Regions from separate parts of the Allobosea sp. OAE752 genome, predicted to be linked through region 1. Evidence: predicted binding sites of a transcription regulator. Region 1 holds the regulator's gene; the other holds the start of a gene.

The links. The regulator LexA, encoded in region 1, represses DNA repair genes until DNA is damaged. The targets are predictions, from matches to a motif close to TGTTCNNNNTGTGTTCNG.
Region 2: a site for LexA is predicted at 4,566-4,583, ahead of GGC47_RS14015 (YifB family Mg chelatase-like AAA ATPase). Genes of this name have one in related genera too.

The regions. Positions count from the first base shown of each region.
Region 1 covers NZ_JBNPXO010000005.1:175,354-184,151, forward strand. The annotation lists gene GGC47_RS14910 (helicase HerA domain-containing protein) at 1-504, shown strand, start outside; gene GGC47_RS14915 (aldo/keto reductase) at 744-1,778, shown strand; gene GGC47_RS14920 (anthranilate synthase component II) at 1,968-2,585, shown strand; gene trpD (anthranilate phosphoribosyltransferase) at 2,602-3,615, shown strand; gene trpC (indole-3-glycerol phosphate synthase TrpC) at 3,627-4,439, shown strand; gene moaC (cyclic pyranopterin monophosphate synthase MoaC) at 4,436-4,918, shown strand; gene GGC47_RS14940 (molybdopterin molybdotransferase MoeA) at 4,920-6,131, shown strand; gene lexA (transcriptional repressor LexA) at 6,216-6,926, shown strand; gene GGC47_RS14950 (ComEC/Rec2 family competence protein) at 6,920-8,798, opposite strand, start outside.
Region 2 covers NZ_JBNPXO010000004.1:495,049-503,846, forward strand. The annotation lists gene GGC47_RS13985 (DUF1972 domain-containing protein) at 1-180, opposite strand, end outside; gene GGC47_RS13990 (glycosyltransferase family 4 protein) at 353-1,492, shown strand; gene GGC47_RS13995 (hypothetical protein) at 1,489-2,745, shown strand; tRNA gene GGC47_RS14000 (tRNA-Ser) at 3,116-3,205, opposite strand; gene GGC47_RS14005 (hypothetical protein) at 3,452-3,772, shown strand; gene msrA (peptide-methionine (S)-S-oxide reductase MsrA) at 3,854-4,510, shown strand; gene GGC47_RS14015 (YifB family Mg chelatase-like AAA ATPase) at 4,637-6,175, shown strand; gene GGC47_RS14020 (ATP-binding protein) at 6,317-8,398, shown strand; gene olsB (l-ornithine N(alpha)-acyltransferase) at 8,498-8,798, shown strand, end outside.

The DNA.
Region 1 (8,798 bases):
ATGGCCGAGATCCTGCGCGAGTTGATGGCCGACCCCGAGGCGCGCTCGCGCCAGGTCGCGGTGCTGTATCAGGACTTCACCGTGCGCTGCCGGATGCGGCGGCTCGGCCGGACCCATCTCAGCCTCGAGGAATTTCGCCGCAAGCTCGCCGTGGCGCGCGCCGGCGTGAACGACAGCATCGCAGCGAGCGAGGGCTGGCAAGCGGCGGTGGAAGCTTCCGGCACCTTGCCGGAGGACCTGCAGGGGCTGTTCCTGTTCATCGCACGCACGGCGATCGAAGGCGGAACCTGCCCGAGCGACGCGGAGCTGGCGCGGGTCTATGGCAGCCATTCGCCGAGCCGGGCGCGGCGGCTGCTCGGCTATATCGAGGAACGCGGCCTGATCGTCTGCCATGTCGATTTCCGCGGCCAGCGCACGCTGGCCCTGCCGACGCTCGGCGTCGAAACCGCGCCGGGACTGGCGCAGCCGCGCACCGCCGGCATGCCGCGCAGCGCGCGCGGCTGAACCACCTTTTCTACAAAACCTCCAGGTCATCCCGGGCTTGACCCGGGATCCATCGTAAGGCGTCCAGCTCGACGATGGATCCCGGATCTCCGCTTCGCTGCGTCCGGGATGACCCGCGCTCCGATGTCCGCCGCGTGGTGCGGGATCGATGACTTCAACTCACGAATGATGTTCCCCTGGACGGGCTAATCGCGCCGGCACGGCGCCTCCATGTTTGCGCCTCACAGGAGATTCTGACCATGGACTATCGGCGTTTGGGCCATTCGGGACTGAAGGTTCCCGCCCTCAGCTTCGGTGCGGGCACCTTCGGCGGACAGGGGCCGCTCTTCAGCGCCTGGGGCAATACCGATGCCCAGGAAGCGCGCCGCCTCGTCGATATCTGCCTCGAAGCCGGGCTCAACCTGTTCGACACCGCGGATGTCTACTCGAACGGTGCCTCCGAAGAGGTGCTCGGCGAGGCCATCAAGGGCCGGCGCGACAAGGTGCTGATCTCGACCAAGACCACGCTGCCGATGGGTGACGGCCCGAACGATTCCGGCTCCTCGCGCAGCCGGCTGATCAAGGCGACCGAGGATGCGCTGCGCCGCCTCGGCACCGATTACATCGACCTGCTGCAATTGCATGCCTTCGATGCCGGCACGCCGGTCGAGGAGGTCCTCTCGACGCTCGACGAACTCGTCCGGGCCGGCAAGCTGCGCTATGTCGGCGTCTCCAATTTCTCCGGCTGGCACGTGATGAAATCGCTCGCTGCGGCCGAGCGTCATGGCTGGCCGCGCTATGTCGCGCATCAGGTCTACTACTCGCTCGTCGGGCGCGACTATGAATGGGAATTGATGCCGCTCGGCCTCGACCAGGGCGTCGGCGCCCTGGTCTGGAGCCCGCTCGGCTGGGGCCGACTCACCGGCAAGATCCGCCGCGGCCAGCCCCTGCCCGCTTCGAGCCGCCTGCATGAGACCGCCGCATTCGGGCCGCAAGTCGAGGACGAGCAACTCTATGCCATCGTCGACGTGCTCGACGCGATCGCGCAGGAAACCGGCAAGAGCGTGCCGCAGATCGCGCTCAACTGGCTGCTGCAACGGCCGACCGTGTCCTCGGTCATCATCGGCGCCCGCAACGAGCAGCAATTGCGCGACAATCTCGGCGCCGTGGGCTGGAACCTGACGCCGGAGCAGGTCGCGAGGCTGGACGCCGTCAGCGAGCGCCCTGCGCCCTATCCCTATTCCCCCTATCGTCGACAGGAAGGTTTCGCGCGCCTCAACCCGCCTGCGGTCTGAGCTGACTTCAAAAAGCCGAGCCCTCATCCTGATGAGCGCCGCGAGACGCCATTCCCAAGGGAATGGCTCCTCAGGATGAGGGCTCGGAAGCTTGCCCGCCGACTTGGAACCTCGTCCGCGCCCCGCGCAAAACTTGACCACCCCGCCCCCGAACGTGCATGACCTCAAGCCGCATTCACAGGTCCGGCCATGCGCGTTCTGTTGATCGACAACTACGACAGCTTCACCTGGAACCTGGTCCACCTGATCGGTGGGCTGGGCGCCGAGGTCGATGTCTGGCGTAACGACGCGCTCACGGTCGAAGAGGCGCTCAATGGCGAGCACGACGCGATCGTGCTCTCGCCTGGCCCCTGCACGCCCAACGAAGCCGGCATCTGCCTCGATCTCGTGCGCGAGGGCGCCGGCGTGAAGCCGATCTTCGGCGTCTGCCTGGGCCTGCAGGCGATGGGACAGGCTTTCGGCGGCGATGTCGTGCGGGCAGCCCTACCCATGCACGGCAAGGTCTCAGCGATCAAGCACCGGTCGCGCGGCCTGTTCCGTGGCATCAACGGCCCGCTGCAGGCGACGCGCTATCACTCGCTGGTCGTCGACCGGGCAACCTGCCCCGCGGTCTTCGACATCGAGGCGGAGACCGATGACGGGCTGATCATGGCGCTGTCGCATCGCGAATTGCCGATCCACGGCGTCCAGTTCCATCCGGAGAGCATCGCCTCCGAGCATGGCGCCACGATCCTGCGGAACTTCCTCGATCTCGCCCAGCGATGGCGCAGCGAGCACGAAGCTGCCGCCCTGTCCCCATCCGCCTGATTTCCGCAGAGTTTCCATGGACGATTTCAAACCCTTCATCGCCAAGGTCGCCACCGGTGCGAGCCTCTCGCGAGAGGAGGCGCGCGACGCCTTCGACACGATTCTTTCAGGCGAAGTGACGAACGCGCAATCCGCCGCCTTCCTGATGGCGCTGCGCGTGCGCGGCGAGACGATCGACGAGATCGCCGGCGCCGTCGGCGCCATGCGCGGCAAGATGATGCCGGTGAAGGCCCCGGCCGATGCCATCGACATCGTCGGCACCGGCGGCGATTCGTCGGGCTCCTACAATGTCTCGACGCTGGCCTCGATCATCACCGCCGCTTGCGGCGTGCCTGTCGCCAAGCACGGCAACCGCGCGGCGTCGTCACGTTCGGGCGCGGCGGACGTGCTGACCGCGCTCGGCGTCAAGGTCGGGCTCGACCCGGCCGGCACGGAACGCTGCATCCGCGAGGCCGGCGTCGGCTTCATGTTCGCGCCGACGCATCACGCCTCGATGCGCCATGTCGCGCCGGTGCGCACCGAGCTCGGCACGCGCACGATCTTCAACCTGCTCGGCCCGCTCTCCAACCCGGCCGGCGTCAAGCGCCAGCTCGTCGGGGCCTTCTCCGAGACCTGGCTGGAACCGATGGTCAAGGTGCTGGCCACGCTCGGCTCGACCCGCGTCTGGGCCGTGCACGGCTCGGATGGGCTCGACGAGATCACCACCACCGGTCCGACCCGCGTCGTTTCGCTGGAGAACGGCAAGATCGAGAGCTTCTCTATCAGCCCGGCCGATATCGGTCTCGCCCTCGCCAAGCCCGAGGATCTGCGCGGCGGCACGCCCGAGCAGAACGCCGCAGCCCTCAATGCCGTGCTTGGCGGCGAGAAGACCGCCTTCCGCGACATCGCGGCCTTCAATGCGGCGGCGGGACTGCTCATCGCCGGCAAGGCGGGGGATCTGAAGGACGGCTTCGCCCAGGCCACGGCCGCGCTCGATTCCGGCAAGGCCAAGGCGACGCTCGCGAAGCTCATCGCCGTCTCGAACGGCTGAGGAGGCTGGCCATGACCGACATCCTCGCGAAGATCGAAGCCTATAAGCGCCAGGAGATCGCCGCCGCCAAGGCTGCGATCCCACAAGCGGAGATCGAGCGCCGCGCGCGCGGCGCCGGCATGCCGCGTGGCTTTGCCGACGCTCTCGCCGCCAAGGTTGCAGCCGGGACGCCGGCGCTCATCGCCGAGATCAAGAAGGCGAGCCCGTCCAAGGGGCTGATCCGCGCCGATTTCGATCCGCCGGCGCTGGCACGCGCCTATGCGGCGGGCGGCGCGGCCTGCATCTCGGTGCTGACCGACGCGCCCTCCTTCCAGGGCCAGCCGGAATTCCTGACGCAAGCGCGCGAGGCCTGCGGCCTGCCGGGGCTGCGCAAGGATTTTCTCTACGACCCCTATCAGGTCTTCGAGGCCCGCGCCTGGGGCGCCGATTGCATCCTGATCATCATGGCCGGCGTCGACGACGCCACCGCCCGGGTGCTCAACGACACGGCGCGCGAGCTCGGCATGGATGCCCTCGTCGAGATCCATGACGATGCCGAGCTCGACCGGGCGCTCAAGCTCGAAAGCCGGCTGCTCGGCATCAACAACCGCGACCTGCGCAGCTTCAACGTCGATCTCGCCGTGACCGAGCGGCTGGCGCCGCGCGTGCCGTCCGACCGCATCGTCATCAGCGAGAGCGGCATCTTCACCCACGCCGACATCCGGCGTCTCGGCAAGGTCGGCGTCGAAACCTTCCTCGTCGGCGAAAGCCTGATGCGGCAGGCCGATGTCGCGGCCGCGACTGCGCTGCTGCTCACCGGCAAGGCGCGCGAGAACGCGGCGTGAGCCGGCTCAGCCATCTCGACGCGCAAGGCGCCGCGCATATGGTCGATGTCGGCGACAAGGCCGAGACCGGGCGCATCGCCATCGCCGAAGGCTGCGTCGTGATGGCGCCTGAAACCATCGCGATCGTGCGCGACGGCAACGCCAAGAAAGGCGATGTGCTCGGCACAGCCCGGCTCGCCGGCATCATGGCGGCCAAGCGCACCCATGAACTGATCCCGCTCTGCCACCCGCTGCTGCTGAGCAAGATCGCTGTCGATCTCGAACTGGACGAGGCCCTGCCCGGCGTGCGCGTCCGCGCCGAGGTCAAGATGAAGGGCCAGACCGGCGTCGAGATGGAGGCGCTGACCGCCGTCTCCGTCGCCTGCCTGACCGTCTACGACATGGTCAAGGCCGTCGACCGGGCGATGCGGATCGAAGGCATCCGCCTGCTGCACAAATCCGGCGGACAATCCGGCGATTACGACGCCAAGGCGCTCTGACATGGCTCTCACCCCGGTTCCCGTCGCGCTCAAGGCCCTGCTCGACAGCGTTCCGGGGCCGACGGGCAGCGAGATGCAGCCCCTGGCGCGCTGCGCCTGGCGCGTGCTCGCGGCCGATGTGAAGGCGCTGCGCACCCAGCCGCCTTTCGCCAACTCCGCCATGGACGGCTATGCCGTCCGCGCCGCCGACATGGAAGCCGGCAAGCAACTCCGCGTCATCGGCGAATCCGCGGCGGGGCGGCGTTTCGATGGCGACGTCCGTCCGGGCGAGGCTGTGCGGATCTTCACCGGCGCGCCGATGCCGGAGGGCGCCGACAGCGTCCTCATGCAGGAGAATGCCGATGGCGTCGGCAGCGAAACCATCACGGTGCGCGTGCCGGCCCATAAGGGCCAGTTCGTCAGGGTGGCCGGGCTCGATTTCCGTGACGGCGACGTGCCGCTGACGGCCGGGCGCATGCTCGACAGCGCCGCGCTCGGGCTCGCCGCCGCGATGGGGCATCCGCAATTGCCGGTACGCTGCAAGCCGCGCGTCGCCATCCTCGCCACCGGCGACGAATTGGTGGCGCCGGGCGAGCCGACCGGGCCGGACCAGATCGTCGCCTCGAACTCCTTCTCGCTGATGGCGCTGGTGGAAAAGGCCGGCGGCGAGGCGCTCGACCTCGGTATCGCCCGCGACGATCACGACGACCTCGCGGCGCGGATCGCCGCCGCCCGTGCCGCGGAGGCCGACGTGCTGATCACCCTCGGCGGCGCCTCGGTCGGCGAGCACGACCTCGTGCAGGAGGCGCTGAAGCGGGCCGGCATGAGCCTCGGCTTCTGGAAGATCGCGATGCGACCGGGCAAGCCGATGATGACCGGCCGGCTTGGCCGCATGGTGGTGCTCGGGCTGCCCGGCAATCCGGTCTCGTCGATCGTCTGCGGCCATCTCTTCCTGCTGCCGCTGATCGAGGCGCTGCTGGGTATGGACGACCCCGATCGCGACCGCAGTATTCTGGCGATTCTCGGAAAAGATATGCCGGCTAATGATGAGCGCGAGGACTATCTTCGCTCCGATCTTGCCCTGACGCCGGCCGGTTGGGTGGCGACGCCCTTCGACAGGCAGGATTCCTCGATGCTGGGCACCCTGGCGCGCGCCAAGGCCCTGACGATCCGACCGGCGCATGCAGAGCCGGCTCACAAAGGCGATATCTGCCGCATTCTGCCGCTGCGGTAGCAGTCGCTTGCGGAACACAAGGCGAACAGTTATAGTGTTCTGGCTTTGTTTCGAATCTGTATCGCGGGGGCACCGGCGGGGATCATGCTGACACGCAAGCAACACGAACTCCTGCGCTTCATCCAGGAACGCTTGCGCGAAAGCGGCGTGCCCCCCTCCTTCGACGAGATGAAGGATGCGCTCGACCTGCGCTCCAAATCGGGCATCCACCGGCTGATCATGGCGCTTGAGGAGCGCGGCTTCATCCGCCGCCTGCCCAATCGGGCGCGGGCCCTCGAAGTCATCAAGATGCCGGACGGGCTCGCTGGCCCGCAGCCGCGCCGCTTCAACCCAGCCGTCGTGCAGGGCGGCCTCGGCTCGCAGCCCTCTCTCGCCAAGCCGCGCCCTGCCCCGGCCGATGACGATGCACGCTCCCCGGTCGCGATTCCCGTGATGGGCCGCATCGCCGCCGGCACGCCGATCTCGGCGATCCAGAGCCGCAGCCATACGGTTTCGCTGCCGCCCGACATGCTGGGTTCGGGCGAGCATTATGCGCTGGAGGTACGCGGCGATTCGATGGTCGAGGCCGGCATCCTCGACGGCGACACCGTCATCATCCGCAAGCAGGACACGGCAAACACCGGCGACATCATCGTCGCGCTGATCGACGAGGAAGAGGCGACGCTGAAGCGTCTGCGCCGGCGTGGCTCCTCGATCGCGCTCGAAGCGGCCAATCCGGCCTATGAGACACGCGTCCTGGGCCCCGACCGCGTCAAGATCCAGGGCCGGCTGGTCAACCTGCTGCGCCGCTACTGAGCGAACTCGGTCTCGTCCGACGCGACCTCCGGAGCAGCAGAGGCCCGTGTCGCAGCGGGGGCCGGCGCGCTGGGCCGAGCTGCGGATTCGGAAGGCTTGCGGCGGCTCCAGGGCCGGTCTGCGACGGCGTTTTCCGAGGAATGGCTGCGCCAGCCGAAGGCGGCGCGGTAGAGCGAGGTCGCGCCGTCCCGCGACAGCGCCATCCGATCGACGAGCCTGGCTTCGCAAGGCGCGCTCCAGGGAATGTTGGTGACGACGAGATCGGCGCGGCGGCAATCCTCGATGATGGCGATCCGATCCCGGGCATAGGAGATGCTGCGCCCGTCGGCGGTTCGGACGATGCAGGCATTGGCGTCGCAGGCGATACCGGCACGCAGGGTCGCGTCGTCCGGCGCGCGGCTGTCGCCATCGGAAGCGAGCCATTGCTGCAGGACGAAGCGGCTCGGCCGGCCGGCGATGGCGAGGCGGCCGTCGCTGCCGCGCACGGCGATGCCGGAGCCGTCACGCTCGATCAGGATCTCGGGCCGCTCCGGCCTCGCGGCGAAGGCGACGCCGAGGATGAGCGGCAGCGCCGCCAGCCAGCGCAGCCCCGTGGTCCAGAGCGTGATCCAGAGCAGCGAGGCGGCAAAGGAGAGCAGCACGGCCGGGCCGAAGGCCACCACCGTCATGGTCGAATGGTCGATGGTGGCGACCCAATGCGCGACTTTCAGCACGATGTCGGAAGCGAGCCCCATCAGCGCCCAGGCCGGCCAGTCCAGACCGAAGGGGTAGGCCAGCACGCCGAACACCGCCGCCGGCATCACGAAGAGCGAGACGAAGGGCAGCGCCATCGCATTGCCGAGCAGGCCGAAGGGATTGAAAGTCTGGAAATGATAGGCGCCGAAGGGCGCCGTCGCGGCCGTGGCGAGGAGCGTCGTCACCACGATGCCGAGCGAGGCCGTCCAGAGCGTGCCCAAGGGCCAGGGCAAGGCCGTCGGCGGCTTAGACCGGTCGCGCTTCTCCCAGCGCTCGGCGAAAGCGACCAGCGCCGCGACCGCACCGAAGGACATCTGGAAGCTCGGTCCGAGCAGGGCCTCGGGCTCGCGCAGCAGCACGATGATCGCGGCGAGCGCGAGATTGCGCATGCTGAGCGCCGCCCGGTCGACGAGGATCGCGCCGAGCATGACCAGCGTCATGATGAGCGAACGTTCCGTCGCGACGTCGCTGCCGGAGAAGATGCAATAGGCGGTGGCGCCGATCATCGCCGCGATCGCCGCGATCTTCTTCACCGGCCAGCCGAGCGCCAGCGTCTGCGACAGCGCCAGCAGAGCCCGCACGAGCCAGAAGATCGTCCCGGCTGCAAGCACCATGTGCAGGCCGGAGATCGAGACGATATGATAGATACCGGCGGCGCGCAGATCGTTGTTCGACGCCTCGGTGATGAGGCCGCGCTTGCCGGTGACGAGCGCGGCCGCGACCGCCCCGCCTTGCCCGCCGCCGACGCTGGCGATGCGCTGCGTCAGGACGTTGCGCGCCTTGTCGATCTCCACGTCGAGCGCGAGGCGCCATGGCAGGGGATGCGGCGCCGGGACGAGTGCGATCTTGCCGGCGATGCTGCCGACGGCGCCGATTCCGCGGAAGAAGGCGTCGCGCCCGAAATCATAGCCTCCGGCGCGGGCCGGCCCCGGTGGTGGCAGGAGCCGCGCGGTGCCGGCGATATGGTCGCCGGGCGCGACCGTGCCGCTGCGAATGTTGACGCGCACGCGCTTCGGCCGGCTCTCGGGCGGCACGCCGGCGATGTCCGTCACCACCAGGACGAGGCGGGCGCCGGCATCGCGCGCCTCGACGCTCTCGACGAAGCCGGTGATCTTGCCGATGCGCGGCCGCTCCAGC
Region 2 (8,798 bases), on a different contig from region 1:
CCACATCTCGCTGCGAAACCGTTGCGTGACGGTCGGAACCTCGTCCTGGCAGTAGACGCCCACGCGCCAGCCACGCTCGACGAGAAACAGAGCAAGTTTCTCCGCAAAGGTCTCAAAACCGCCATGCGCTGCCGGAATCCCGCGTGTTCCAAGGATCAGCAGGGTGGGAGGAGTGTCCATTTTCAATCTGTCCAAACCGACCCACGCACCGGCGCAGGCAAAGCGTCGCAATTTCATTATGCCTTGAATTTCCGTGATTTATCTTCCTTTCATCCGGAATGGTTAGGACGGGCTTTCCCGGATTGCGACCTTGTCCAGAACGGACCGACGCGGCCTCGAACGGAATTGGATCGTGACGCTCCGTATCGCCTGCATACATCAAGGGTACGAACTCTACGGCTCGGACCGCAGCTTCGCCGAAAGCGTCGCGGCGCTGCGCCAGGCCTACCCTTCGGCTGAGATCGAAGTCGTGCTGCCGCGCGATGGGCCGATCCGCCGGCTGCTCGAAGGCAACGCGAGCCGGATCGTCGTCGAGCCGCTCTGGGTGCTCCGCCGCAAGGACCTGCCGCGGCTGGTCGCGACCGCGCCGATCGCCTTGCCCCGCGCCATCTTCCGAGCTGCCCGCCGCTTCAGGCGCTCGGACCTCGTCTACATCAACACCTCGGTCATCGTGGACCATGTGCTGGCCGCCCGGTTCTTTCCGGGCAAGGCACTCCAGCACATCCACGAGATCCCGGAAGGCGCGACCCGCACGCTGCTGCGGCGGCTGATCCTCTGGGGTCGCGCCCGCCTGATCTTCAACTCCCGTGCGACGCGCGAGGCCTTCGAGGCTCCGCCCGGTATCCCCTCCGACGTCATCTATAACGGCGTCGCCGGCCCTGCCGACTGGGCACCGACCGACTATGACGGGCAGCGCCCCTTGCGCGTGCTGATGCTCGGCCGGATCAATCGCATCAAGGGCCAGGAAGTCCTGCTCGCGGCGCTGGCATCCCTGCCGCCGGAGATCCGCGAGCGCATCGAGACCCGCATCGTCGGCAGCGCCTTCGAGGATCCCGGCCTCGAAATTGCCTTGCGCGAAGCCGTGACCAGCGCCGGCCTCGCCTCCCATGTCAGCGTCGAGCCCTTCCTCGACGATCCGACCCCGCTCTATCGCTGGGCGGATGTCGTGACCGTGCCGTCGCGCCGGCCCGAATCGCTCGGCCGCGTCGCGATCGAGGCGATGGCCTTCGGCCGCCCGCCGCTCGCCTCGGCCATCGGCGGTTTGCGCGAGGTCGTGGCCGACGGCGTCACCGGCCGCCTCCTGCCGCCGGGGGATGCCGACGCGCTGGCACAGGCTCTCGCCGCCATCGTCAGCCATCCGAAGGCTCTCGCGCCGATGGCGCAGGCCGGTCGCGAACGCTTCAACGCCCTGTTCAGCGAGCAGGCCGTCGCGCAGGCGATCGCAGCGGTGGCCGCCGACATGCTTCGCCAGGGCTCGAGCCGCCCGCGATGAACCTCCAGGCCATCCGCCATATCGTGCTGCGACTCGTCGTCATGGTCGGCGGCGAGGCGATGCAGAGCGCCTTCCATCTCGGCCTCAACATTGCGCTGCTGCATTCCGTATCGGCCCGCGACTACGGCATCTTCGCCCTGGTGATGGTCGTTGGCGGGCTCGGCCTGACCTATATCCGCGCCTTCACGGCGCTGCCTGCCAGCATCGCGATCGCCCAGAGTCGCGGCTCCGGCGCGGCCGGCGCCTATGAGGTCACCTTCGGTTCGGCTGCGCTGCTGCTGTCGCTGCTGCTCGGCCTGGTCGTCACCGGCGTCCTCGGCGTCTGGCTCGACGAGGGCGCGCTGTTCGGCGGGGCCTTCATCGGGTTGTGGTCGATGCGCGCGCATGTCCGCACGGTCCTGTTTGCGCGCAATCGCCAGATGCTGGTGAGCCTCAGCGATCTCACCTTCACCCTCTGCGGCGCAGCGGGTACCGCCTGGGTGATCTGGGACGGCACCCATATCCTCCAGCACACCTTCGCGGTGATGACAGCAGCCAACGCGCTCGGCATCGCGGTGCTGTTGATCCTCTCGCGGCGGCGCCCCCTGCGGATCAATTTCGGCCGGCATGTCTGGCGGCGCTACCGCAAGCTCTGGCGCGAGCTCAAATGGTCGGTGCTGAGCGTAACGATCACCAACCTCCAGGGCCAGGGCATGGCCTTGATGGTCGCGGCGATGGCGGGTCCCGCGGCCTATGCTCCGATCGCGGCGGCGCTGGTCAATTTCGTGCCGCTGCGCATCGTCTCCACCGCCTTCGCCAACATGATGCATCCCGAGCTCTCCAAGCTCATGGCGCATCGCGATTTCACCAAGGTCGGGCAGCGGCTGCGGCGCTGGCCCCTGCCGCTCGCCTGCCTCGGCATCCTCTACGGCATCGTCGTCCTGATCGCCCTGCCCTTCATCGAGCCCGACAGCCTCGAAGGCACGCGCTTCTTCAAGATTTCCGTCCTGGCCTGGGTGATGAGCAGCCTGCCGATGCTCTATGTCATGCCGCGCATCTGGCTGGAAATCGCGCAGGACTACCGCTCCATCGCCATTCTCTCGGCCATCGCCGCCGCCGCCGGCCTGCTGCTCGTCTTCGTGCTGCTGCTGACCGTCCCGCCGTCCTGGGCCCTGCTCGGCGGCGCGCTCTCGGAGGTCATCGTGCTCATCGGCTCCTGGGCGATCGTCCGGCCACGGCAGCGCGCAGCCGAGCAAGCCGCCAGCCGGCGCTGAGAGGGGCGAGCCAATTCCAAGCTAGGCAATATCGATTTGCCTGCGCCGCCCCTCGGCTGAAATCCTGAGATCGATGGTTCGCTGGCAAACGTCGGCAACGGGCCGTCACCGGTAGCGCGTCAGGCGCTCGCGCGACGGCCCAGAAAGCGGATCGGGCACGCTACTGGAGGCTTTTTCACGCCACTTCGGTTCTCGCGGCGAACCGAAGCGGGCACGGGCCAGCCCAAGAATGCGGCCCTGCGATGCCGGGATATCTGCGCGCCCAGCCTCTCGAGAGGATCGCCCCCACCCTTTAACCTACGGAAGAACCTACGGAAGCTCCGCGGAATCGGGCGTGGCACACCGCATATGCGGGAAAGCTGAAACCAGCTGGCGGACAGGGCGGGATTCGAACCCGCGATACGGTTTCCCGTATACACACTTTCCAGGCGTGCGCCTTCAACCACTCGGCCACCTGTCCGGCGGGCTGCTTATGACCGCCGAGGCGTAATCTTTCAAGGGCCGAGTCGCAGTGTTTTCACAATCCCTTGCGATCAGGCCGCGGGCTCCGCTGTTCGCCCGCCTCGCGAAGCGATGCGCGCTTGGCGCGATCCGGCGGAAATCGTCCCGGGCGGGTTGCGCTCGGCGGTCGGCACGCGCACATCTCTGGTCGGCGCGGTGGCAGGCCCGTGCCGAAGGCGAAGGCGTGGACGCAGAGGGCTGAGCTGTGCGGTTTCTGGTCAGGCTTGTCGGATATCTTCTCGTCGCTGCGGGCTTTATCATTCTGGTCATCGATGGCGCGCGTTCGATCGCGAATGCGCTGCTGCGCTTCACCACGGTGGGGGATGTCCTCGCGGCGCTGCTGCACGAGCGCTATCGGCTGCTCGGCCCGATGATCGAGCGCGACATCCACCCCTTGCTATGGGATCCGGTGCTGCTTTCCGTGATGCAGGCGCCGGCCGCGCTCGTGGCGCTCCTGGTCGGCTTTGCCCTGCTTTGGCTCGCTAGGCCTCCCGAGCCCCGGATCGGGATCGTCACGCGTCGGTGAACGGGCTGCGACGCGGCATCCTGTGCAGAGGCCGTTTCGATGCTTACATAAGGCGTCGAGTTGAACGGAACGGAGCCGACGATGTTCTCCCTGCGCAAGAAGACTTCACTGCCGACCGCGGCCGAAGCGCTGCCCGGGCGCGCCGCGGCGATCCCCACCGCCGAAACCCATTTCGTCAACGGCCATCGCCTCGCTGGCCCTTATCCGGAAGGCCTGCGCCAGGCCGTGTTCGGGCTCGGCTGCTTCTGGGGCGCGGAACGGAAGTTCTGGCAGATGGGTGACGGCGTCTGGGTGACGGCCGTCGGCTATGCCGGCGGCGAGACCCCGAACCCGACCTATGAGGAGGTCTGCAGCGGCATGACCGGCCACACCGAGGTCGTGCTCGTCGTCTACGATCCGGCCAAGATCTCCTATGAGGATCTGCTCAAGGCCTTCTGGGAGAATCACGACCCGACCCAGGGCATGCGCCAGGGCAATGACATCGGCACGCAGTACCGTTCGGCGATCTATGTCTTCGACGACGCGCAGCGTGCGGCGGCGGAACGCTCCCGCGACGAATACGTGAAGGCGCTGGCGGCGAATGGCTACGGGCCGATCACCACCGAGATCCGCGAGGCGCCGCCCTTCTATTTCGCAGAGGACTACCACCAGCAATATCTCGCCAAGAATCCGGCCGGCTATTGCGGCCTGGGCGGAACGGGCGTCGCCTGCCAGATCGGCCTTGGCGTCCACGCCTGAGGCGAAAGGATCGGAGTTCCGGGGAAGGGCGCTGTCAGCGGCGCCCTTTTTTGTCAGTTCTCTATATGTTCTTGCGCTGGGCTCGAAGCTCCGCTAGCGTTTCGCTGGGGAACGGGGTGGGCTGAGATGGTGACGCGGGTCGCGACGGTGGCGTTCGAGGGCATCGAGGCGCGGGCCGTCGACGTGCAGGTGCAGGTTTCCTCCGGCAGCGTCGCCTTCGTCCTCGTCGGCCTGCCCGACAAGGCCGTCGCCGAAAGCCGGGAGCGCGTCAGGGCGGCTCTCATCGCCTCGGGACTGGCCCTGCCGGCCAAGCGCATCACCGTCAACCTCGCGCCGGCCGATCTGCCGAAGGAAGGCAGCCATTACGACCTGCCGATCGCGCTCGCCGTGATGGCGGCCATCGGCGCGCTCCCGCCGGATGCCCTGGCCGGCTACACCGTGCTCGGCGAGCTCGCTCTCGACGGCTCGATCGCGGCCGTCGCCGGCGTGCTGCCCGCCGCGATCGCGGCCTATGATCGCGGGCAGGGGCTGATCTGCCCGGCTTCGACCGGCCCGGAGGCGGCCTGGGCGGCGGCCGATATCGACATCCTGGCGCCGCGCTCGCTGATCCAGCTCGCCAATCATTTCAAGGGCACGCAGGTGATGGCGCGGCCCGAGCCGGCCGTGGCGCGCCAGAGCGGGGCCTTGCCCGATCTCGCCGACATCAAGGGCCAGGAGAGCGCGAAGCGCGTGCTCGAGATCGCGGCGGCCGGCGGCCATAATCTCGTGATGAACGGGCCGCCCGGCGCCGGCAAGTCGATGTTGGCGAGCCGCCTGCCTTCGATCCTGCCGCCGCTGACGCCACGCGAGCTTCTGGAGGTCTCGATGGTGCTCTCCGTCGGCGGCCATCTCGCCGGGGGTGCCCTGACCGATCGGCGCCCTTTCCGCGCGCCGCATCACTCGGCCTCGATGGCTGCGCTCGTCGGCGGCGGCCTGCAGGCGAAGCCCGGCGAGATCTCGCTGGCCCATCACGGCGTGCTTTTTCTCGACGAATTGCCCGAGTTCCAGCCGCAGGTGCTCGATGCGCTGCGTCAGCCGATGGAGACCGGCGACGTGCTGATCTCGCGGGCGAACCATCGTGCCGTCTACCCTGCGCGCTTCCAGCTCGTCGCGGCGATGAATCCCTGCCGCTGCGGCAAGGCGACGGAGCCGGGCTATGCCTGCCGGCGCCAGCCGAACGAGCGCTGCATGGCGCAGTACCAGGCCCGGATTTCCGGCCCGCTGCTCGACCGGATCGACATCGCGATCGACGTGCCGGCGGTCACTGCCGCCGACCTCATCCTGCCGGCCGCCAGCGAGGGCTCCGCCGAGGTGGCGGCGCGCGTCGCGGCGGCGAGGGCGCTCCAGGGCGCCCGCTTCGAGGCGCTCGGGCTTGGCCACGTCACCACCAATGCCGCCTGCCCGGGACCGGTGCTGGAGGAGATCGCCCGTCCCGACAATGCCGGCCTTGCCCTGCTGAGGGATGCGGCCGAGGCGCTGCGGCTCACCGCCCGTGCCTATCACCGCGTGCTGAAGGTCGCGCGCACGCTCGCCGATCTGGACGGCGAGGCGAAGGTCGGCCGGCTGCATCTCGCCGAGGCGCTGTCCTATCGCACGCGCGGCGGGGAGCTGGCGCAGGCGGCGTAGCGACGGCATCGTCCGCGCGGTTTTCGGGAAAGGCCGACGCTTCTGGGCTCCCCTCAGGGTTAAGCCTTGCTTGAAGTCCGCGGGCAAAATCGCGCTTTCCTCAAGCGGCTTTTTTCAGGGCGGCGGCCTTAGACGGGGAGCATGGCTCTCTCGTCCTGGACATGGTTCGTCATCGCTGCCGCCGTCATCGTCGCCCTGCTGGGAACGGGCGGCGTCCTCGCGCTGAGGCAGCTGGCGCGCACACGCCGCCAGCTTGCATCGCTCACCCATGAGGTCGAGACGCTGAACGACCAGCTCTGGACGCTGGCCGATAGCGAGCAGCGCTATCGCAGCCTGGTCGAGGCTCAGGGCGATTTCATCGTCCAGCGCGACGGGGCCCGCATCATCTACGCGAATACCGCCTATGCCGCGCTGTTCGGTGCCGAGGAGAACGATCTCGTCGGCAGCGAGGCGCAATTGCCGCAGCTCGCCTCGCGGGCGCTGCGGACGCTCGACGGCGGAGCCCGCAGTTTCGACGAATGCCTCGCGACCTATGTCGGGGAGCGCTGGATCGCCTGGATCGAGACGGCGGTTCCAGGCCCAGGCGGCCGTACCCTGATCCAACGCGTCGGCCGCGACATCTCCGCCCGTATCGCCGATGAAGACGCGCTGGTCGAGGCGCGCGCCCGGGCCGAGGCCGCCAATGAGGCGAAGTCGCGCTTCCTCGCCACGGTGAGCCACGAATTCCGCACGCCACTGAACGGCATCCTCGGCATGTCCGATCTGCTGGCCGACACCGGCCTCGATGGCGAGCAGTCGACCTATGTCCAGGCCCTGCGCATCTCCGGCGAGGCGCTGCTCGCCCTCGTCGACGACATCCTCGACTTCGCCAAGGTGGAAGCTGGCCGGCTGGAGCTCGTCGAGGAACCCTTCGATGTCGTCCAGCTGGTCGAGACGGTCTCCGAGCTGATGGCTCCCCGGGCCCAGGCCAAGGGAATCGAGCTTGCGGCCTATATCGCGCCGGAACTGCCGGCGCAGCTCGTCGGCGATCGCGACCGCCTGCGGCAGATCCTGCTCAATCTGGTCGGCAACGCCGTCAAGTTCACCGATGCCGGCGGCGTCGGCCTGAGCGTGCGGCGGGTGGGGAGAATGGTCGAGATCCTGGTCTCCGATACCGGGCCCGGCATTCCGGCCGACAGGCTCGAGGTCATTTTCGGGGAGTTCGAGCAACTGGACCATGGCCCCGGAATCCGCCATGCCGGTACCGGCCTCGGCCTCGCCATCGTGCGGCGGCTGGTCGGGCTGATGGAGGGCGAGGTCCGGGCGGAGAGCCGCCTCGGCGAGGGCGCGAGCTTCCGCGTGATCCTGCCGCTGGCCGCGGCGCCGGGCGCCGAGACGGTGCCGATCCCGCATTGGCCGGAGCAGCATGTCCTGCTCGCTTCGCCTGCGCCCTTCGCGGCGCGCTTCCTGTGGGAGTCGATCCGGGCCACGGGCGCGGCGGTCTCCGTCGCGGCCTCCGTGGAGGCGGCACGGGCGACCCTTGCCGGCGAACGCCCGGTGACCGCGGTGCTGATCGACCATGCGCTCGGCGACGGCGCGGCGAAGGAGCTGGCGGAAACGGTGCGGGAGGCGGGCATCCGCGATTGCCTGATCCTGCTGTCGTCGCTGGCACGGCGCCAGTTCGGCTCGCCGCAGGCCGCGGGATTCTCGGGCTTCCTCATCAAGCCCGTCCGCGCCCGCTCGCTCTATGAGCGGCTGGGTACGCGCTTTCCCCAAACCTTGCCGGCTACAGGCAAGAGCCACGCCGCCAGATCGCCGGTGCGCAAGCCCCTCAACATCCTCGTCGCGGAGGATAACGAGATCAATGCGCTGCTGCTGACGCGGACGCTGGAGCGTCTCGGCTCCTCGGTCATCTGGGTCCGCGACGGGCGCGAGGCCCTGCAGCGGATCGAGGCCAGCCTCGCCGGCGCGGCAGCGCCGCTCGATCTCGCGCTTCTCGATATCCGCATGCCGGTGATGACCGGGCTGGACTGCGCCCGTGCCGTGCGGACGCTGGAAGCGGAGCGTGGCCGCATCCGGCGCTTGCCGCTGCTGGCCGTCACGGCCAATGTTTCGGCGGCGGATCGCGAGGCCGCGCTCGCCGCGGGAATGGATGATTGTCTCGCCAAACCGCTCGAGCGCGCGGCGCTGTTGCGCTGGCTCGATCACCTCGGCAAGGAGGCCTCGCGGACATTGTCGGCTTGACGGGCGTCACCGCTTCGACGCAGTTTTGTCGCGAAGTTGTAAGATGCGCGGAGCAAGCCTTCCCGGATGCCGGAAGCGGCTTAGAGGGTGAGACAGGCGATGGCATTGCACGTTTCTGAGCGATCGAACGCGCTGCCGGCCCGGTTTTCCGCCGGCAATCCCCTGCTTTCGCGCCTCGCTCCGATGATGCTCATCACGGGCGGGGCGATGCGCCGTTACGGATTGGAAGCCGGCGAATCAGCGCCGCTTTCGGGGAGCCTGGGTCGGCTCGGCTCGCTCGAAGTCCGGCTGGCGCGCGGCCCCCGCGAGATCTGGCGCGCGCAGCGGCTGCGCTACCGCGTGTTCTATCAGGAAATGTCGGCGAAGCCCGACGTGGTCGCCCGCATGTTCCGCCGCGATG